Regions from separate parts of the Streptomyces sp. NPDC002144 genome, predicted to be linked through region 4. Evidence: riboswitches for the same ligand, from Rfam matches in the RefSeq annotation. Region 4 holds a riboswitch; each other region holds the start of a gene.
What was found. Region 4 has a riboswitch for S-adenosylmethionine ahead of ACWCQ1_RS50130 (ATP-binding cassette domain-containing protein). Riboswitches for the same ligand answer to the same signal wherever they lie in the genome.
Positions count from the first base shown of each region.

Region 1: it holds a riboswitch for S-adenosylmethionine, as region 4 does, so the genes downstream of both, ACWCQ1_RS16560 (amino acid ABC transporter permease) here and ACWCQ1_RS50130 (ATP-binding cassette domain-containing protein) in region 4, are expected to answer to the same signal.
Region 2: it holds a riboswitch for S-adenosylmethionine, as region 4 does, so the genes downstream of both, ACWCQ1_RS07130 (aminotransferase class V-fold PLP-dependent enzyme) here and ACWCQ1_RS50130 (ATP-binding cassette domain-containing protein) in region 4, are expected to answer to the same signal.
Region 3: it holds a riboswitch for S-adenosylmethionine, as region 4 does, so the genes downstream of both, thrC (threonine synthase) here and ACWCQ1_RS50130 (ATP-binding cassette domain-containing protein) in region 4, are expected to answer to the same signal.

Region 1 is NZ_JBSFDB010000009.1:258,311-261,509, reverse strand. Features, by position in the region: gene ACWCQ1_RS16570 (putative leader peptide) at 7-117, shown strand; gene ACWCQ1_RS16565 (glutathione S-transferase C-terminal domain-containing protein) at 271-1,146, shown strand; SAM riboswitch class IV at 1,212-1,321, shown strand; gene ACWCQ1_RS16560 (amino acid ABC transporter permease) at 1,647-2,627, shown strand; gene ACWCQ1_RS16555 (amino acid ABC transporter ATP-binding protein) at 2,624-3,199, shown strand, end outside.
Region 2 is NZ_JBSFDB010000003.1:468,596-471,794, forward strand. Features, by position in the region: gene ACWCQ1_RS07125 (hypothetical protein) at 1-563, opposite strand, end outside; gene ACWCQ1_RS07130 (aminotransferase class V-fold PLP-dependent enzyme) at 575-1,936, opposite strand; SAM riboswitch class IV at 2,082-2,198, opposite strand; gene trpD (anthranilate phosphoribosyltransferase) at 2,273-3,199, opposite strand, start outside.
Region 3 is NZ_JBSFDB010000007.1:266,313-269,511, reverse strand. Features, by position in the region: gene ACWCQ1_RS13600 (alpha,alpha-trehalose-phosphate synthase (UDP-forming)) at 1-482, opposite strand, end outside; gene ACWCQ1_RS13595 (glucosyl-3-phosphoglycerate synthase) at 567-1,511, opposite strand; SAM riboswitch class I at 1,638-1,792, shown strand; gene thrC (threonine synthase) at 1,811-3,097, shown strand; gene ACWCQ1_RS13585 (MoaD/ThiS family protein) at 3,147-3,199, shown strand, end outside.
Region 4 is NZ_JBSFDB010000102.1:685-3,883, forward strand. Features, by position in the region: gene ACWCQ1_RS50130 (ATP-binding cassette domain-containing protein) at 1-1,273, opposite strand, end outside; SAM riboswitch class IV at 1,482-1,591, opposite strand; gene ACWCQ1_RS50135 (2-oxoglutarate and iron-dependent oxygenase domain-containing protein) at 1,922-2,293, shown strand; gene ACWCQ1_RS50140 (TauD/TfdA dioxygenase family protein) at 2,447-3,199, shown strand, end outside.

The DNA of each region.
Region 1 (3,199 bases), on a different contig from region 4:
GGAAACATGAGGCGCCATGAACCGGTCACCGTCCGCGTGGTCCGTTCGCCTCTTCTGACCTCCCGCCGCCACATCGATCTGCTGCGAGTCTGCAGCGCGATCAGGCCCCAGGGCTGAGCCGCGGCCTTTCCCGCGCCGGCACCCGCCCCCTCGGGGGCGCCTCGTCCGGCGCGCACGGGTGAGCCCTGCTCCCAGGACCGCCGCCCCATTCCCGCCCGCCCGACGTCGCTTCCGCCGCGCGTACGTCCGCGCCCGCTCCCGGGGAGAGTCATGACCATCGCACCGCCGGCCACCCACGCCACCGCCCACGCCACCGACCGACCCGCGCCCGCCTTCCGTGGCCGCATCGGCCGGGACGCGCGCAGCGGCCACTACGCCGTTCCGGGCCGCTACCGCCTCCATCTGTCGACCGCCTGTCCCGACGGCCTGCGCATCGCCGTCACCCACAGCCTGCTCGGCCTGGACACCGTCTGTCCGGTGACCCACCTGCCCGCCGTGCCCGACTGCCCCGAAGGCGGCCACTCGGCCCTGCGGCCGCTGTACGAGGCCAGCGCCCACCGCTACCGCGGACCGGCCGTCGGACCGGTGCTCAGCGACGACTGGTCCGGACGGATCGTCAGCACCCACGCGCCGGACATCATGCGCGACCTCGCCCGCCGTTTCTCCACCGGCGGTACCTCCCTCCACCCCTGCGGCGCGGACTCGGAGATCGAGGCCGTGGAGCGGATGTGCCGGGAGGGGATCGAGGAGGCGGCGCAGCGGGCCGGGTCGGCCGGCGAGGACGCGGTCGTGTGTGACACAGCACTGACCACCCTGCTCGACACCCTGGGCGCCCTCGACCGCTGGCTCACCGGCCGTACCTACCTGATCCGTGACGAAGTCACCGCGGCCGACGTCGAGTTGTGGGCCGCGCTGGTCCAGCTCGACACCGTGCACCGCAACCACCTGGACGCCGCCGCCGTCCAGCGCATCGCCGACCACCCCACCCTGTGGGCCTACGCCCGCCGGCTCGCCGCCCACCCGGCGTTCGGCGGCCACCTCGACCTCGACGGCATCGAACGCCGCCACCACGCACGCTGCCAGGGACTGGAGGCCGCCGGAGCGGCCGTACGGATCCTGGACTGGGCGGCCCACAAAACCCGTTAGCCGTTCCACCTGGTGGACGGGCGTTGACATGTGTTCGGACGATTGTTTTAACTGACAACCAGAACGGTCATGAGCGTCAGCGACAAGCCCTGGCTAGCTGACCGGCAACCCTCGCACCGCGGTGGGGTGCCCCAGGTGACGACCGGACCGGATGACCTTTCGGTAAGCGCGAGGCCCACACGGGCCGGAACAGTGACGGTGACGCCATGTACGCAGCTCCCAGGACGGCCACGCGCCGCCCACAGGGCTGCGTACAGCCGTACCCGAACCCTCTCGTGGCCGATCGCGCCGTCGATCTGCTCCGCGTGAACAGCGCACTGTGTACCGCATCGGGCCGTGCCCGCTGTCGGGGCTGACCTCTTCCCGCAGCCCCCGCACCCCCTGACGAACACCGCGACGCGGTGTGCCGTCGTCCTTTCCGCCCCCCGGTACTCCGCTGTCGCGTCCGCCGCCGCATGCCGCCGCGCCGTCCGGGGTGTCCGACCCAGCCGGAGCCCACCATGAGTGAACCCCCTGGCGCCACCGTCACGCTTGCGCCGACGTCCGCCGCAGACGAACCGTCAAAGCCCCTCACCGCCCAGCGAGTTCTGCCGCTGCGGCGCCCCGGACGCTGGATCGCCACCGCGGTCGTCCTCGTCCTGGTCGCCCAGTTCGTGCACGGCCTGGTGACCAACCCGTTCTACCAGTGGGACCGCTGGGGCTACTGGTTCCTGCGCCCCACCATCCTCGACGGTCTGGTGATCACCCTCGAAGTCACCGCCTACAGCGCGGTGTTGGGCCTCCTCGGCGGCATCCTGCTCGCCCTGGCCCGGCTGTCGAGAAGCCCGGTGCTGCGCGCCGTCAGCTGGACCTACATCTGGGCGCTGCGCTCCATCCCGCTCATCGTGGTGCTGCTCTTCCTCTACAACTTCAGCGCCCTGTACAAGACGTTGAGCGTCGGCATCCCCTTCGGTCCGGCCTTCTTCTCCTTCGACGAGACGAAGCTCGCCACCGACATGGCCATCGCCGTCATCGGCCTCAGCCTCAATGAGGCGGCCTACGCGGCCGAGGTCGTCCGCGGCGGCATCCTCTCCGTCGACCAGGGCCAGCACGAGGCGGCCGCGGCACTCGGCCTGCCGAAGGGCTACCAGTTCCGGAAGATCGTCTTCCCGCAGGCACTGCGCTCGATCATCCCCAACTACGTCAACCAGCTCATCGGCCTGATCAAGGGCACCTCGCTGGTCTTCTACGTCTCCCTGCTCGACCTGTTCGGCTCCGCGCAGACCATGGGCTCCACCTATCCCGGCGACATCGTGCCACTGCTGCTGGTCGTCACCGTCTGGTACCTGATCCTGACCAGCGTCGTCTCCGTCATCCAGTTCTACGTCGAGCGGCACTACGCCCGCGGTGCCACCCGCAGCCTGCCGCCGACACCGCTGCAGAAGCTCCGCACCGCTCTCACCGAGCTGCGGGCCCGTATCCGCCGGGAGGCCGCCGTATGACCACCGACACCATCGAGGCCCTGGCGAACGTCGAGGCCGCCACCGTCGAGGTGCACGACGTGCACAAGTGGTACGGCACCCACCGGGTGCTGGACGGCGTGGACCTGACCGTCCGCCCCGGCGAGGTCACCGTGATCCTCGGCCCCTCGGGCTCCGGCAAGTCCACCCTGCTGCGGGTCATCAACCACCTGGAGAAGCCCGAGATCGGCCATGTCAGCATCAACGGCGAACCGATCGGCGTGAAGCGGCAGGGCGACCGGCTCAAGGAGCTCAGCGAGCGGGCCATCCTCACCCAACGCGGCCGGATCGGCTTCGTCTTCCAGAACTTCAACCTCTTCCCGCACCTGACCGTCCTGGACAACGTGGCCGCGGCCCCGGTCGCCACCGGCCGGCTCGGCAGGACCGAGGCCCAGGAACTCGCCCGGGAACTCCTCGGCCGCGTCGGCCTCGCCGACAAGACCGGCGCCTACCCGCGCCAGCTGTCCGGCGGCCAGCAGCAGCGCGTCGCCATCGCCCGCGCCCTCGCGCTGCGCCCCGGCGTCATCCTCTTCGACGAGCCCACCTCCGCCCTC
Region 2 (3,199 bases), on a different contig from region 4:
GGGACGGACGGGTCCGGCAGGTCGACGGCGAGTGTGGGCTCCTCCAGGCCGGACCACGGCAGGAGCGTCCGCCCGCGCGGCAGCCACAGCCCCCGCGCGTCCGCCGTGAGCCGGCCGAAGGCGACCTGCCGGCCCTCATCGAGCCGGGCGAGCAGTGCGGGCGCCTGCGCCCCGCCCACCCGCCGCCGCACGTGGTGGACGGCGGCGCGGATCGCCGCGTTCTCGGCGCGTTGCTCGTCCGGCTCGTGAAGCCGCCACTCGTCGAGGACGAAGGAGTGTTCCGAGCCGTCGGCGAACCGCGCCAGGTGCCGATGGCCGAAGGCGTACCAGGGCGGGCCGTGCTCCCGGCCCCGTCTCAGGGTCAGGTCGATCGTGGAGCGCCAGTCGGTCACCTGCTCCCAGCGCCGGGCCCGCGCGCCCGGCACCGACACCAGCCCCTCCTCGTACAGGTACACCGGTGCCGTACGGAGCAGCCGTGGCCGACGGCGCGCGACGGCCACCGCGAGGAGCTCCCCGAGTTCCCCGGCCGACGCCGACTCACCTACCGCGGCCGGAATCCCCACACAAGGGATGATTACACGGCCGGAACGCAGCGGCCGTCCTCGGTGCGGTAGTTCCACCTCGCCCCGTCGCTCACCAGTTCCCGCACGGCGTTCACGAAGCGCTCGACATGCTCGTCGGGGGTGCCCGCGCCGAAGCTGACCCGGATCGCGTTCAGCGACTTCTCGCCGGGCGCGGCCTCGGGGGCGCCGCACTCGCCCTGGGTCTGGGGGTCGGAGCCGAGGAGGGTGCGCACCAGCGGGTGGGCGCAGAAGAGACCGTCGCGGACGCCGATGCCGTACTCGGCGGAGAGGGCGGCGGCGAAGTGGGAGCTGTTCCAGCCCTCGACGACGAAGGAGATCACGCCGACCCGGGGCGCGTCGTCGCCGAAGAGGGACAGCACCTTCACCTGCGGGACCTCCGCCAGGCCTGCCCGCACCTTCTCGATCAGGTGCCGCTCGCGGGCGACCAGGGTGTCGAAGCCGGCCTCCGTCAGCGCCTTGCAGGCCGAGGCGATGGAGTAGGCGCCGATCACGTTCGGGGAGCCCGCCTCGTGCCGGGCGGCGCTGTCGTGCCACTCCACGTCCACTCCCCCGTCCTCACGGCGGGTGACCTTGCGGCTGGCGCCGCCACCCGCGAGGTAGGGGTCGGCCGCGCGCAGCCAGTCGGCGCGGCCGGCCAGGACGCCGGAGCCGAAGGGGGCGTACAGCTTGTGGCCGGAGAAGGCGACCCAGTCGACGTCCAGGTCACGGACGGAGACGGGGTGGTGCGGGGCCAGCTGGGCGGCGTCCAGCACGATGCGCGCGCCGTGCGCGTGGGCGGCGGCGGCCAGCTCGCGGACCGGCCACAGCTCGCCGGTGACGTTCGAGGCGCCGGTGACGCAGACCAGGGCCGGGCCCTTCGGGTCGCGGTCGGCGAGGGCGCGCTCCAGGGTCTCCACGGCCTGCGCGGGGGTGCGCGGGGCGTTGAGGTAGGTGACCCGGGCGTCCTGCCAGGGCAGCAGGCTGGCGTGGTGCTCGGTCTCGAAGACGAAGACCTGGCAGTCGGCGGGGAGGGCGCGGGCGAGGAGGTTGAGGGAGTCCGTGGTCGAGCGGGTGAAGACCAGCTGGTCGTCGGCGCGGCAGTCGAGGAACTCGGCGACGGTCCTGCGGGCGTTCTCGAACAGGTCGGTGGAGAGCTGCGAGAGGTAGCCCGCACCGCGGTGGACGCTGCCGTAGTACGGGGCGTAGGCGGCCACGTCGTCCCAGACGCGCTGCAGGGCGGGGGCGCTGGCCGCGTAGTCGAGGGCCGCGTAGGTGACTTCGCCGCCCGTCACGAGCGGGACGGTGACATCCCGGCCCAGAACGGGCAGAGGGGCACAAATGGTCTGGACGGACGCAGCGGTGGAGACAGACATGGGGAACTCCCGTGAAAGGCAGAGAAAAAGGCGAGAAGGGGGTGCGCGGAGGCGGGGCTCGGCGGCCCTATCGCATTCGCTTGCTCACGGGAGACTCCCTCGATGACCAGGATCCCTGGGCTGTGCTCATCTCGAGAGCGTGAGGGATCCGCGCTTGCCGCAGACCTCGCTGCCTACGGCCTGGTCTTCACCCGGGGCACCCCGCCACGGACGGAGGGTTGCCGGACAGTCGGCCGGGGCCTCATGACTGTCACTCATGACCTGGAAGAGAACGTACGTGAGGTGATCGCGGTCCCGCAACCCGTGTCCGGATGACGGGACCGCGACCTCCTTCGGTTACTTGTTGCTGGCCGCCACCCAGCGCTCCAGCGCCCGCTTGGCCGCCCCGGAGTCGATCGACTCCGCCGCCCGGTCCATGCCGGCCCGCAACTGCTCGGCCAGGGTGCCCGGACCGGGGTCGAGGGCCACCAGGGCCGCCGCCGAGTTCAGCAGGACGGCGTCCCGTACCGGGCCCGTCTCGCCGTCCAGGAGACGCCGGGCGACCTCCGCGTTGTAGGAGGGGTCGCCGCCGCGCAGAGCCTCCACCGGGACGAGGTCGATGCCGACGTCACGGGGGTCGAAGGTCTCCTCGGTGACCTTGCCGTCCCGGACGATCCAGACGTGGGACGTGGACGTCGTCGTGAGTTCGTCGAGGCCGTCGTCGCCGCGGAAGACGAGCGAGGAGTTGCCGCGCTCGGCGAAGACGCCGGCGACGATCGGCGCCATGCGCGGGTCGGCGACACCCACGGCCTGCGCCCGCACCTTGGCGGGGTTGGTGAGCGGACCGAGCGCGTTGAACACCGTCCGGATGCCCAACTGGCCGCGCGTGGCGCCGACATGACGCAGCGCCGGATGGAACTTGATCGCGAAGCAGAAGGTGATCCCGGCCTCCGCGGCCACCTGCGGGATCCGCTGCACGGGCAGTTCGAGGTTGACGCCCAGCTTCTCCAGGACGTCGGAGGCCCCGGACGCGGAGGACGCGGCCCGGTTGCCGTGCTTGACGACCCGCGCCCCGGTGCCGGCGACCACGATCGCGGACATCGTGGAGATGTTGACGGTCTTCGCGCCGTCGCCGCCGGTGCCGACGATGTCGACGGTCGGACCCGGCACCTCGATGACGTTCGCGTGCTCGTACATCGTCCGGACCAGGCCGTTGATCTCCTCGACGGTCTCGCCCTTGGCCCTGAGGGCCACCACGAACCCGGCGATCTGCGCGTCGGTCGC
Region 3 (3,199 bases), on a different contig from region 4:
TCACGCAGCATCCCCGGCACCAGCGTCAGGTGGTAGTCCTGCACCAGCACCGCGGCGCCCTCGGCCGCCTCCTCGGCCAGCGCCTCGGCGAACGCCCGGTTGTACGTCTCGTACGACGCCCACTGCCGCCGGAACTCCGCGTCGAAGACCGGCTCCAGCGGGGTCTGGTACAGCATGTGGTGGACGAACCAGAGCACCGAGTTGGCGATGCCGTTGTACGCGTCGGCGTGCACGTCGGCCGGGACGGCGAGCATGCGCACGCCCTCCTCGCCGACGCCCTGCCGTACCGCCTCCCGGTCGCCGTCGGACAGCGCGGAGCACACCCACAGGGCGCCCGCGTCGGGCCCGATCGCCGACAGACCGGAGACCAGCCCGCCGCCGCCCCGTTTGGCGGCCAGCGAGCCGTCCTCCTGTACCTCGTACGAGACCGGGCCGCGGTTGGACGCGACCAGCACCTGATGAGCGCCGTGCGTGGAAGCCATACGCCTCAACCTAGCCCGGCCCGGAAACACTCAAACGTATGGCCGGTTCACGGCCTCGCCCCGTATACGGCCCGCTCCGCGGGGTTACGCGACCTTGCGCTCCGCGTACTCCGCGATCTCCGCCATGGGTGGCCGCTCCTCGGTGTCCACCGAATAGGTGCGCGGCTCGAAGCCGTCCTCGCCCCGCTCGAACTGGGTGAGGGAGGGACGGATGAGGTGGCCGCGGGCGAGCCGGAGCTGGGCCGTGCGGTAGATGGCCGCGGCCATGCGGCCCAGGGCCTGTCCGTCCTGGTGCCGGTGCTTGCGGACGCCGACGTCGACCTGGGCGAGGGCGTCGAGGCCGACCAGGTGCAGGGCGTCGACCAGCATGCCGAGCTCCACGCCGTAGCCGACGGGGAAGGGCAGCTGTTCCAGCAGGCTGCGCCGGGCCGCGTACTCGCCGCCGAGCGGCTGGACGAAACCGGCCAGTTGCGGCCAGTGCATGTTGAGCAGCGGGCGGGCCATGAGTTCGGTGACCCGGCCGCCCTGGCCGGTCGCGCCGGCGAGCGGGCGGTCGTACATGCCCTTGACCAGGTCGATCCCCGGGTCGGTGAGCAGCGGGCCGACGATGCCGGAGACGAAGTCGGAGGAGAACTCCTTCAGGTCGGCGTCGATGAAGCAGACGATGTCCCCGGTGGTGACCAGCAGCGAGCGCCACAGCACCTCGCCCTTGCCGGGGACGGCCGGGAGGCGGGGCAGGATCTCGTCGCGGTGGACGACCCGCGCGCCGGCCGACGCGGCGACCGCCGACGTGCGGTCGGTGGAGCCGGAGTCGACGACGACGATCTCGTCGACCAGGGGGACCTGCTGCATCAGGTCGTGACGGATGATCGCGACGATGTCGCCGACCGTCTCCTCCTCGTTCAGCGCGGGCAGCACGACGGACACCGTCCGGCCCGTGCGCTGCTTGGCGGCCAGGATCTGGTGGAGCGGTCGGTCGGTGACGGACCAGGAGCGGGTGCTCAGCCAGCGCTCGACTTCTTCCAGCACGTAGGCGGCTCCTCACTTGTCTCGCGGTTCGGACGACTCTCTCAACTGTCCTGGCCTTCGGTTACAGTCTTGAACAACGTCGATGACCATCGCATGTCCGAGGTCATTGAACGTACAACCGAATACCGCTCATCCAGAGGGGCAGAGGGACACGGCCCGATGAAGCCCCGGCAACCCTCCAGCCGGTCTCGTAGATCAACGTTGATCATTCCGCGAGGCTCCCGGCTAGGGAAGGTGCCAAATCCGTCTCACGGCGAGATGCGTCGTGAGGAAGATGAGGAGAAAGGGCCTCGCCTCACATGGCTGCGCAGACTGTTGCAAGCACCACCGACTCCCGGGCCGTCGACCTCGGTCCCGCCGCGGCGCTGAGCTGCCGCGAATGCGGCCACCGGGTACCGCTCGGCCCGGTCTTCGCCTGCGAGGAGTGTTTCGGCCCGCTCGAGATCGCGTACGACTTCTCGGCCTACGACACCGAGGAACTCCGCAAGCGGATCGAAGCGGGACCTTCGAACATCTGGCGTTACGCGCCGCTGCTGCCCGTCCCGGCGGACGTGGCGACCAAGCCGAACATCAACCCCGGCTGGACCAAGCTCGTCAAGGCCGACAACCTCGCGCGCGAGCTGGGTGTGACCGGCGGCCTGTACGTCAAGGACGACTCCGGCAACCCGACGCACTCCTTCAAGGACCGTGTCGTCGCCCAGGCCCTGGAGGCCGCGCGCGCCTTCGGCTTCACCACCCTCTCCTGCTCCTCCACCGGCAACCTCGCGGGCGCGGTCGGCGCCGCCGCCGCCCGGGCCGGCTTCCGCTCCTGCGTGTTCATCCCGCACGACCTGGAGCAGGGCAAGGTCGTCATGGCCGCGGTCTACGGCGGTGAGCTCGTCGGCATCGAGGGCAACTACGACGACGTGAACCGCTTCTGCTCCGAGCTGATCGGCGACCCGGCCGGCGAGGGCTGGGGCTTCGTCAACGTCAACCTGCGGCCGTACTACGCGGAGGGCTCCAAGACCCTGGCGTACGAGATCTGCGAGCAGCTCGGCTGGAAGCTGCCCGACCAGCTGGTGGTGCCGATCGCCTCCGGATCGCAGCTGACGAAGATCGACAAGGGGCTGCAGGAGCTGATCAGGCTCGGGCTCGTCGAGGACAAGCCGTACAAGATCTTCGGCGCGCAGGCCGAGGGGTGCAGCCCGGTCTCCGTCGCGTACAAGGCGGGGCACGACGTGGTCCGGCCGCAGAAGCCGAACACCATCGCCAAGTCGCTGGCCATCGGCAACCCGGCGGACGGCCCGTACGTCCTGGACATCGCGCGCCGCACCGGCGGCGCGGTGGAGGACGTGAACGACGAGCAGATCGTCGACGCGATCAAGTTGCTCGCGCGGACCGAGGGGATCTTCGCGGAGACCGCCGGTGGGGTGACCGTCGGCGTGACGAAGAAGCTGATCGAGGACGGTGTGCTGGATCCGGGCCTCACCACCGTCGTCCTCAACACCGGCGATGGGCTGAAGACCTTGGACGCGGTGGCCGGCACGGGGCTCACCGCGACGATTCGCCCGAACCTGGAGTCCTTCCGGGAAGCTGGGCTCGCCTAGGGCCTGTTGCGAAAGTCCCAAGCCCGTCATCCGACCGGAGGTCATCAGCATGAGCGTCAACGTCCGCATCCCCACCATCCTGCGCACCTACACCGGCGGTCA
Region 4 (3,199 bases):
AGGCGCGGGGGAGGTGCACCGCTTCGAGCAGCGTCTCAGCCTGGGCTCGGATGTCCTTCGCGTCCAGCTCGCGCCGGTGCACGACGAGAGGTTCCGCGATGCTCTCGGCGATCGTCAGCAGGGGGTTGAAGCTGGTGGCGGGATCCTGGAAGACGTACCCGATCCGCCCGGCTGCCGCCGTCCGTTTCCGTGTCAACGGCTCGTCGAACAGCTCCAGTCGGCCGCCTGTCACCGGGGTCAGTCCGGCGATGGCCCGCCCGATGGTGGTCTTGCCGCTGCCGCTCTCACCCACGAGGCCCAGCACTTCACCCGGCCGGATATCGAAGTTCACCCCGTCCACCGCCCGGAAACCCTTGCTGCCGAGCCGCCCCGGGTAGTCGACGACCAGTTGGGAAGCCCGCACGACCGGCTGTTCGTCGTTTTCCGCCGCAGCCGGTCGTGCCCGGCCGCCGGTGCCGAAGTCCGGTACGGCGGCGAGGAGTTCGCGGGTGTAGGGGGCGGTGGGGGCGGCGAAGAGGCTGCGTACCGGCGCCTGTTCCACCAGTTGGCCCGCGCGCATGACCGCCACGCGGTCGGCGAGGTCGGCGACGACGCCCATGTTGTGGGTGATGAGCAGGACGGCCGTGTCGAAGTCGGTGCGGCAGCGGTGGAGGAGTTCCAGGATCTCCGCCTGGACCGTGACGTCGAGGGCGGTGGTGGGTTCGTCGGCGACGATGAGCCGGGTGCCCAGGGCGAGGGCCATGGCGATGACCGCGCGTTGCTTCTGGCCGCCGGAGAGCTGGTGGGGGTAGTGGTCGAGGCGGGTGGCCGGGTCGGGGATGCCGACCTTGTCGAGCCATTCCACGGCGAGCGCCCGCCGCTCGGTCTTGCTGCCGCCGCGTCCGTGGGCGCGCAGGCCCTCGGTGAGCTGCCAGCCGATGGTGAAGACGGGGTTGAGCGCGGTGGAGGACTCCTGGAACACCATCGCGGCGTGTGTGCCGCGCAGGGCGCGCAGCCGGGCCGGAGAGGCGGTCAGTACGTCCTCGTCGGGTTCGGCGGTGCCGTCGCCGAGCAGCACGCGGCCGCGGGCGGTCGCGGTGGCGGGCAGCAGGCCGAGGACCGAGCGGGCGGTTACGGTCTTGCCGCTGCCGCTCTCGCCGACCAGGGCCAGCACCTCGCCGGGCGCGACGGACAGGCTGACCCCGCTGGCGGCGGGCGCGGGGCCGGCGTCCGGCCGGTGTGAAGGGCCATCAGGATTATCTACTTCCGCGTCAGGGATGCGTGAGGCAGCCATGGCGCAGGGCTGTGCCATGCCGTGCGAGATCAGGTGAGAAAGAGGGGGTTACACCGACGGGTGGTGGCTCTGCCGACCGTCGGAGGGCGCAATCAGCCCGTACACAGACAGCTGGACACCAGTAGCAGGTCGACATGGAGCCGGGAGCACAGCATCAGGGCTCCAGCCACGCCGTCCTCCCGGGGTCTGGCCCGCCTCGGGGCCGATGTGAGCGCACTTGCAGAAAGAAGAGATCCGCCGAGCCTTCACCTGGGGCACCCCGCTGCGTCGAGGGTTGCCGTCCGGCCAGCCAGGGCTTGATCACCGGAACTCGTAGCTCGCGCTCACCGTAGATCGGCTGTTCTACCGGCGTCAATACCGCCCCAGGATGCCCGGAGCCGGTGGAACGCGTGGTGGACGCATCCATCCTGGGTGTGCTTTCATCCGGGCATGGAGATTTCTGGCACGGCACACATGGTGCTGCTCGACCCGTTCTGGGTGAGCCGCCGCGCCGACCAGTTCGACCAGGTCTGTTGCTGATCGCCGTCCCACGGCCCGCGACCTCGTTCCCTTCTTGCTGTCTGCTCGTTCCGGCTGCCTCCGACTAGCCCTTGTCCAGGGCGGGTTGCGAGGGCCGGGGTCGGCCGCCGTTGCCGCGAAGGAACTCCCATGGCCCAGCCCACAGCCTTGCCCGTCATCGACATCTCCCGCTTCCGCGCCCCGGTCACGGAGCGGGCCGCCTTTCTCGCCGAACGTCGGTCCGCGGCACACGAGGTGGGCATCTTCTACGTCACCGGACACGATGTCCCCGAGGCCCTGCGGGACGAGGTGCTGAGCGCGGCCCGCGCCTTCTTCGCCCGGCCCGAGGAGCGGCGGCTGTTCAGCCATCTCGCGAACATCGGCGACGTCCGCAGGCTCGTCATCAAACCCGCCTCCACCACCCACGCGCCAGCTGGATCCCGTTCAGCAGGCCGCGGCAGGGGTCGGTCATCCCCGGCCTGGTGCCGCTGTCGGTCGGCATCGAAGGCGTCGACGACCTGATCGCCGACCTCGACGCAGGCCCGCGAGCAGCCGCCATATGACATCCACCGCACGCCCGGGGAGCCCGCTGCTCCGCGACCACATCGCGGCTGCCCCGGCTGCCCGGACCTCCTCACCCCACACCCGCACCCGCCGCAGCAGAAGGACAACGCCATGACCACCGTCGCCCGTTTCGAGATCCTCCGGGCAGGCCCCCGCTTCGGCGCCGAAGTCGTCGGCGTCGACCTGACCGCACCCGTCGACGACATCACCGCCGAGGAACTGCGCCGGGCCTTCCGCGAGCACAAGGTCCTCGTGTTCCGGGGCCAGCACCTGACGCCCGATCAGCAGGTGGCCGCCGTCAGCGTCTTCGCGCGGCCCTTCGACCACCCGACCGCCGTGAAGCACCCGGCCAACCCGTTGGTGTACCCGTACAACGTGAAGCAGACCGGCAAGGCCAGTACCTGGCACATCGGCGGCCTGTGGCGCCACCCCGTGTTCGCGATCGAGTCCCTGACCTACGAGGTGGTGCCCGAGCTGGGCGGCCACACCCTGTGGGCGGACCTCCAGGCCGCGTACGACGACCTGTCAGAGCCGTTCAAGGTGCTGCTGGAGTCGGTCGGCGCCCTCTACGACGGCAACGCGGAGAACTACGCGCAGGGCAGCAAGAAGAACGCTCCCGGCGAACCCGTCGAGCACCCGGTCGTCCTCACCCACCCGGTCACCGGCCGCAAGGGCCTCTTCATCAGCAGCTCGGCGAAGCAACTCACCGGAGTGACCCCGGCCGAGAGCAGGGCGCTGCTCGACCATCTGCTCCGGCACGCCTCCTCACCGAACTACACCATCCGGTTCGGCTGGAAGCCCGGCGACTTCGTCCTCTGGGACAACCGGGCGACCTGGCACTACGCCGTCGACGACTACGGCGAC